DNA from 2 places in the Mesorhizobium sp. M0306 genome. Region 2 is predicted to be linked to the other one. Evidence: predicted binding sites of a transcription regulator. Region 2 holds the regulator's gene; the other holds the start of a gene.

Region 1 (3,416 bases), on a different contig from region 2:
AACGAGTCGACGGTACCGGTCAGCTCGCCGGCGCGGATCGAGGCGTAGGCATCGGAAATCCCGTCGGTGCCGAAGACGGCCACCTTGTCTTGCAGACCGGCTGCCTTGACCGCCTCGACGATGCCCAGCGCCATGCCGTCATTGTTGGCATAGAAACCGATCAGGTCGGGATGCTGCTGCAGGATGTTGGTGGCCGCGTCGTAGGAGGTCTGACGATCCCAGTTGCCGGGGACGCTGGCGACGACGTCGAACTTGCCGGCTTCAGTGATGGTGGTCTTGAAGCCGTCGGTGCGCTGGACGGCGGCGTAGACGCCGGCCTGGCCTTCGACGATGGCGACCTTGCCCCCATCCGGCCGGTTCTTGATGAACCATTTGGCGACGCGCACGCCATTGTCGCGCTGGACATTGCCGACATAGTACTCGGCCTGCGGGATGACCGCGTCATTGACGTTGACCACCGGCACGTTGGCGGCCTTGGCCTGTTCCATGATCGGCTGCAGGTTGGAGTCGGTCTGCGGCGAAACGAGCAGCACGTTGTAGCCTTGCGTAACCAGGCCTTCGGCGATGGTGAGCTGGCCGAGCTGGTCGCCCTCGCTCTGCGCCGCCTGATACACGACCGGCACGCCGATGCGGTCGCCGAACGACTTGTAGCCCTCACCCAGAGAGCGCCAGTATTCGTTGGTCAGCGTCTTGGAGACCGCACCCGCCTTGGTGCCCTCGGGCAGCTTGGGGAAGGCCCCGAACTTGGCCTCGAGCTGCGACCAGTCGATGCGATCCTTCTCGGTGTCGGAATTGAGCGGCGCGAGGTCTGCGGAAAACGCCGAGCCTATGGACAGCGCCATCAGGGCAGCGGTGGCGGTGGCAAACAGAAATTTCATGGTCTTCCTCCCTTGTTGAAAACGGTGATGGCCGGCCTCAGCTGTCCGGCCCGAGCATGGCTTCCTGGATGATGGCCTGCGACGCGACCGCGTCCTGACGGTCGACGGCAGTCGACAGGCGATTGTCCCCGTCCAGCCGATCGACGACGCGCAGCATGCGCTTCACAGTCGCGATGTTGACTTCGCATTCGTGGACCGGGTCGAGCCCGGTCATGTCGGGGAACGTGTCGAAGTAGATGGCGCCGGCGTAGCCGTCGCGGCGGATCTGCCTGAGCAACTCAATCGTCTGCAGCGTATGCACGGCCCCGACCATCAAGCCGTCGTCGCGCTTGGCGTAGCCGTCGTTGAGATGCACGCCGAGCAGCTTGCTATGCCGTGCCACGAGGGCGGCGGCGAAAGCCGGCTGCTCGTCGGCGTAGAGCACATGGGCGAAATCGAGCGTCACGCCGAGATTGGGCAGGCCGATCTCGCGGATGGCCAGCAACGTCGTCGCCGCATCGGGCATCAGACTGTAGGAGCGCGGCTCGTTGGGTTTGTATTCAAGGCTGATCTGACAGCCCGGATCATGCGCCGCTACTTCACGAATACCATCGATTTCGTGTTGCCAAAGTGTTGCGTAGTCAGCCTGGAAGGCGTAGTCGAAGCCATCCTGCCCCAACCACAATGTCATCAGGCTGGCGCCGGCCTCGCGCGCGGCGTCGATGCCAGCCTTGGTCAGGTCGATAGCCTCGCGGCGAACGGAAGGATCCGGATTGGTGAAGGCGCCGAGCTTGAAAGCCGGGTTAGAGTAGTAGCGCATGGCGAAGCCATTGATGGAAAGCCCGAAATCGCCGAGTTTGCGCGCCATATCCGCAGGCTTTTCATCGACATGGTCGGGGAAGTTGAGGTCGAGATCGGTCAACTCCGCAACCTTCGCCGCACGTGCCGCCATTTGCAGCATAGACGGTTTGCCGACAAGATCGGGCCACTCGGACTGTGGCCCCGAGGCAAAGGAATTGAGGCGGGTGGCGAAACGATAGGCAGTCATCGGGGACCTTTCATTGTCATGACTTTACATAAGAATGATTATTTGTAAAGTTGTTAATTGCTCGCTCGGCGGCGACGAATTCGCCATACCCAGGCCAGTTGCGACCACGGGGGGACAAGCAAACGCGGCACTGTCACGCAAGTATCATGTTCGCGTCCTAGATCGCTTCTCCGAAGGTTTTCGCGGCATCCTTGATGCGACGCGGCGCTTTTTCATGTCCCGGCAGCTTTGTCACAAAGAGGATTTCCATGAAAAACCTGCACCGAAACGCGTCCCTCGCCGTCGCGCTGGCGATGTTCACCGCCTTGACCTCGGCCTCGGCTGAAGACGCCGCGACCGTCGGCGGCGTCAGCTTCGTCAACAAGGCCCTAGTCGGTGTCGGCCGCATCCCGGCCAGCCAGAAGGACAAGTTCGGCGAGACGTTTGGCTCCGGCTCGGGCATGGCGATCGACGCTGCCGGCTGGACGCATGGCCCCGACGGCTATAAGGGCTCGCTGTGGCTGCTGCCGGATCGCGGCTACAATGTCGTCGGCACCACCGATTACCGTCCGCGCCTCAACACGATCGCTCTCGAGTTCGTCCCGATCGCGCCGGGTGCGGCACCGGCCACCGGCCAGGAACAGTCCGGCCTCAAGGCAACCTTAGCCGACACCATGCTTTTGACCGACGACAAGGGCGCCGACGCAACCGGCCTCGATCCGCTCAACGGCGTGCGCGCCGCGACCGACGACATGCCGATCCTGCCCGAAGCCAACGGCAAGCTTGCGCTCGACAACGAGGCGATCGTGCGGCTGCCCGACGGCACGATGTTCATCTCGGACGAATACGGTCCGAACATCTACCGCTTCTCCGCCGATGGGCGTCTGATGTCGGCAACGCAGCCGCCGGCGGCGCTTGTCCCGATGCGTCACGGGACGCCGAACTTCGCGTCCGACAATCCGGGACCTGGCGCGGCAGACCCAGATCCGAAGGATCCCGAAACCGGCCGCCAGAACAACCAGGGCCTCGAAGGCATGGCACTGACGCCGGACGGCAAGTTCCTGATCGCCGTGCTGCAGTCGGCACCCAGACAAGATGGTGGCGATTCCGCTTCGACGCGCCAGAACACGCGCGCGCTGGTCTACGATGCCTCGGATCCGGCCCAACTCAAGCTTGCGCATGAATATGTCGTGCCGCTGCCGGTGTTCACCGATGCCAAGGGCAAGACCAAGATTGCCGCGCAGAGCGAAATCGTGGCTCTGTCGGACAAGACCTTCCTGATGCTGGCGCGCGACAGCGGCAACGGCCAGGGGGTGAAGGGCGACACCTCGCTCCATCGCGAGATCAGCGTCGTCGATGTGTCGGCGGCAACCGACATCACCGGCACCGAGTTCGACAAGGACAAGCCGGTTGCGCCCAAAGGTGAGCTCGATACCTCGGTGACGCCGGCCAAGCTGACGCCGTTCATTGACATCAACGACAAGACCGAGTTCGGCCGCTTCGGGCTGCACAATGGCGCGCCCAATGACCGC
Region 2 (3,416 bases):
ATTACCGACGGCTTCCGGTTCATGAGCGGCCGCGGCAACCGGGAGGAAAGCAAAACGATGTCGGTCGGAATCCGCCATGACGATTTGCGCCGGCGCAACCGGGCGATGGTGATCTCGGCAGTCCGCCGGGTTGGCCAGCCATCGCGTACGGAGATCGCCGCAGCCACCGGCCTCAGCCATTCGACCATATCGGCGATCTCCTCCGACCTGATACGGGAAGGCATCCTCGCCGAGAGCAAGGCAAGCGAGCCCGTTTCGTTGAAACGCGGTCGTCCGCAGGTCGGCCTCGCCCTCAACCCGGAAGCGGCGGCGGTGCTGACCGTGGTGTTGTCGCTGAATTTCCTGTCGGCCGCCATCATCAACTATGCGGGACAGGTGGTCGCCGAGGAACAGCGCCGGCTGGACACGCTGACCATGCCGCGCGACGAGCTGATCCGTGAATGCATGGCCGTCGTCCGGCGCCGGCTGCAGGATCCAGACCTTGACGTCCGCAGTGTCGCCCGCATCGCCCTGGCGATTCAGGGCATTACCGACTCCCCTGCACGCGCCATGCTGTGGTCGCCGATCACGCCGCAGACCGACATCGCCTTTGCCGACATGCTGGAAGACGAATTCGGCATCCCGGCCACGGTGGAGAACGATTGCAACATGATGGCGGTGGCTTTGCGCTGGCGCGATCCGGATCGCTATCGTGACGACTTCATCGCCATCCTGCTTTCGCACGGCATCGGCATGGGGCTGGTGTTGAAGGGCGAGCTGTTCACCGGCACGCATTCCTCGGGCGGCGAGTTTGGCCACATGATCCATCGTCCGGGCGGCGCGCTCTGCCGTTGCGGGCGGCGCGGCTGCATCGAGGCCTATGCCGGCAACTATGCCATCTGGCGCAACGCCAGGCAGATGAGCGAAGACAGCGAACCCATCGCCGACGTCAGCGACGCCGACATGCGCGCACTGGCGGCCCGGGCGCGCGAGAAAGATGGGCCGGAACGCGAGGCCTACCGCAAGGCCGGCGAAGCGCTGGGTTTCGGTCTCGGCTCGCTGTTCGCGCTGATCGATCCGGCGCCGGTCGCGATGGTCGGCGCCAGTGCCGCCGCCTTCGATCTGATCGAGCCGGCCTTGCGCCAGGCCATCGCCCAGACCGCCGGCGGCCAGCATTCGGGCTCGATCTCCTTCGACACCGAACCAAACGAATTGCCGCTGATCCGCGAAGGCTGCGCGATGCGGGCGTTAAGCTTCGTCGACCAGGAGATTTTCGCGCCGGGCGCGCAAATGAGGCCCGGCGTCAGAAAGCACGTAGCCTGACCAGGCGGGTCAATCTTCCCTGATCGCATAACCGGCACCGCGGATGGTGCGGATGACATCCGGCATGCGGCCGTTGTTGACGGCTTTGCGCAGCCGGCCGACATGGACGTCCACTGTGCGTTCGTCGATGTAGATCGTCTCGCCCCAGACATTATCGAGCAACTGGCTGCGCGAGAAGACGCGGCCCGGATGCCGCATCATGAACTCGAGCAGCCGGAATTCGGTCGGCCCGAGCCTGATCTCGCTCTTCTTGCGATAGACCCTGTGCGATTCGCGATCGAGCACGATGTCGCCGACCTTCAGCACGCTGGACAGCACTTCAGGCTTGGCGCGGCGCAGCAGCGCCTTGACCCTGGCCATGAATTCCGGTGTCGAAAACGGTTTGACCAGATAGTCGTCGGCGCCGGTCGAAAGACCGCGCACCCGGTCGCTCTCCTCGCCGCGCGCGGTCAGCATGATGATCGGCAGCCGCTCGGTTTCGGGGCGCACCCGCAACCGGCGGCAGAGCTCGATGCCGGAAACCGCTGGTATCATCCAGTCGAGCACCAGAAGGTCAGGCACATTCTCCTGCAAACGGATCTCGGCTTCGTCGCCGCGTGTCACCACCTCGACCTGGTAGCCTTCGGATTCGAGATTGTAGCGGAGCAGCACACCCAACGGCTCCTCGTCCTCCACCACCATTATGCGTGGTGCGATCATCGGCTGGGCACCCCCATCATGTCACCGGCGCGGACATTGTCGTTTCGTCCTGCTTCGGACGATTGACCGGCAATTGCTCGCCGGTCAGCACATAATACGCATTTTCGGCGATGTTGGTGACATGGTCGCCGATCCGCTCCAGATTCTTGGCGCAGAACAGCAGATGCGTGCAAGCGGTGATGTTGCGCGGATCTTCCATCATATAGGTCAAGAGCTCGCGGAACACGGACGTGTATTTGACGTCGATGCGCTCGTCTGCGGCACGCAGCTTGGCCAACGCGGCCGCATCGCCTGCGGCATATTCCTCAATGACGCCCTGCACCTGGATGAGCACCAGCTGCGCCATCGCGTCGATGGAATGCGACAGGTCGCGCGGCGTGACGCTGAGGCCGACCGCACTCACACGCTTGGCGATGTTCTTGGCAAGGTCGCCGATGCGTTCGAGGTCGCCGGCCATACGGATCGCTCCGACGACATGGCGAAGATCGTGGGCCATCGGCTGGCGTTTGGCGATCAGGGTGATGGCGCGATCGTCCAGTTCGCGTTGACGCGCATCCATGATGGCGTCGTCGGAAACGACGCGTTGCGCCAGCACGTTGTCGGAATTCAACAAGGCCTTGGTCGCCCCGCCGACCATCGAACCGGCGAGGTCGGCCATGTCGCGGATCAGCTTGCTGATCTGCTCGAGATCCTCGTCGAAAGAAGCGACTGTGTGTTCGCCCATGGTCCTGTCCTCATATGCATGATCGGAACGGCTCAGCCGAAGCGGCCGGTGATGTAGTCCTGCGTGCGCTTCTCGCGGGGCGACGTGAAGATCTTCTCGGTCCGGTCGAACTCGACCAGCTCACCCAGATACATGAAGGCGGTCTGGCGCGACACGCGCGCCGCCTGCTGCATGTTGTGAGTGACGATGACGATCGTGTAGTCGGCTTGCAATTCGTCGATCAGTTCCTCGATCTTGGCCGTCGACAACGGGTCGAGCGCCGAAGCCGGTTCGTCGAGCAGAATGACTTCCGGCTTCACGGCCACGGTGCGGGCGATACAGAGCCGCTGCTGCTGGCCGCCGGACAGGCTCAAGCCGCTGGCGTTGAGCTTGTCCTTGACCTCGCTCCACAGCGCGGCGCGCTTCAATGCCTGTTCGACGCGGCCGTCCATCTCGGACTTGCCGAGATTCTCATAGAGCCTGACGCCGAAGGCGATGTTCTCGTAGATCGACATCGGGAACGGTGTCGGCTTCTGGAACACCATGCCGATCTTGGTCCTCAGGAGGTTGAGATCCTGCGACCGGTCGAGAATGTTCTGGCCGTCGAGCAGCACCTGGCCCTCGGCTGTCTGTTTCGGGTAGAGCTCATAGATGCGGTTGAACACACGCAGCAGCGTCGATTTCCCGCAGCCCGAAGGCCCAATGAAGGCCG

What was found. The regulator PhoB, encoded in region 2, activates phosphate uptake and scavenging genes when phosphate is short. The targets are predictions, from matches to a motif close to TGTCATNNANCTGTCAT.
Region 1: a site for PhoB is predicted at 2,037-2,053, ahead of NKI95_RS20065 (esterase-like activity of phytase family protein). Genes of this name have one in related genera too.

The regions. Positions count from the first base shown of each region.
Region 1 is NZ_JAMYRY010000014.1:130,921-134,336, forward strand. It holds gene NKI95_RS20055 (sugar ABC transporter substrate-binding protein) at 1-878, opposite strand, end outside; gene NKI95_RS20060 (TIM barrel protein) at 916-1,905, opposite strand; gene NKI95_RS20065 (esterase-like activity of phytase family protein) at 2,154-3,416, shown strand, end outside.
Region 2 is NZ_JAMYRY010000001.1:733,167-736,582, forward strand. It holds gene NKI95_RS03765 (ROK family protein) at 58-1,302, shown strand; gene phoB (phosphate regulon transcriptional regulator PhoB) at 1,312-2,001, opposite strand; gene phoU (phosphate signaling complex protein PhoU) at 2,018-2,725, opposite strand; gene pstB (phosphate ABC transporter ATP-binding protein PstB) at 2,758-3,416, opposite strand, start outside.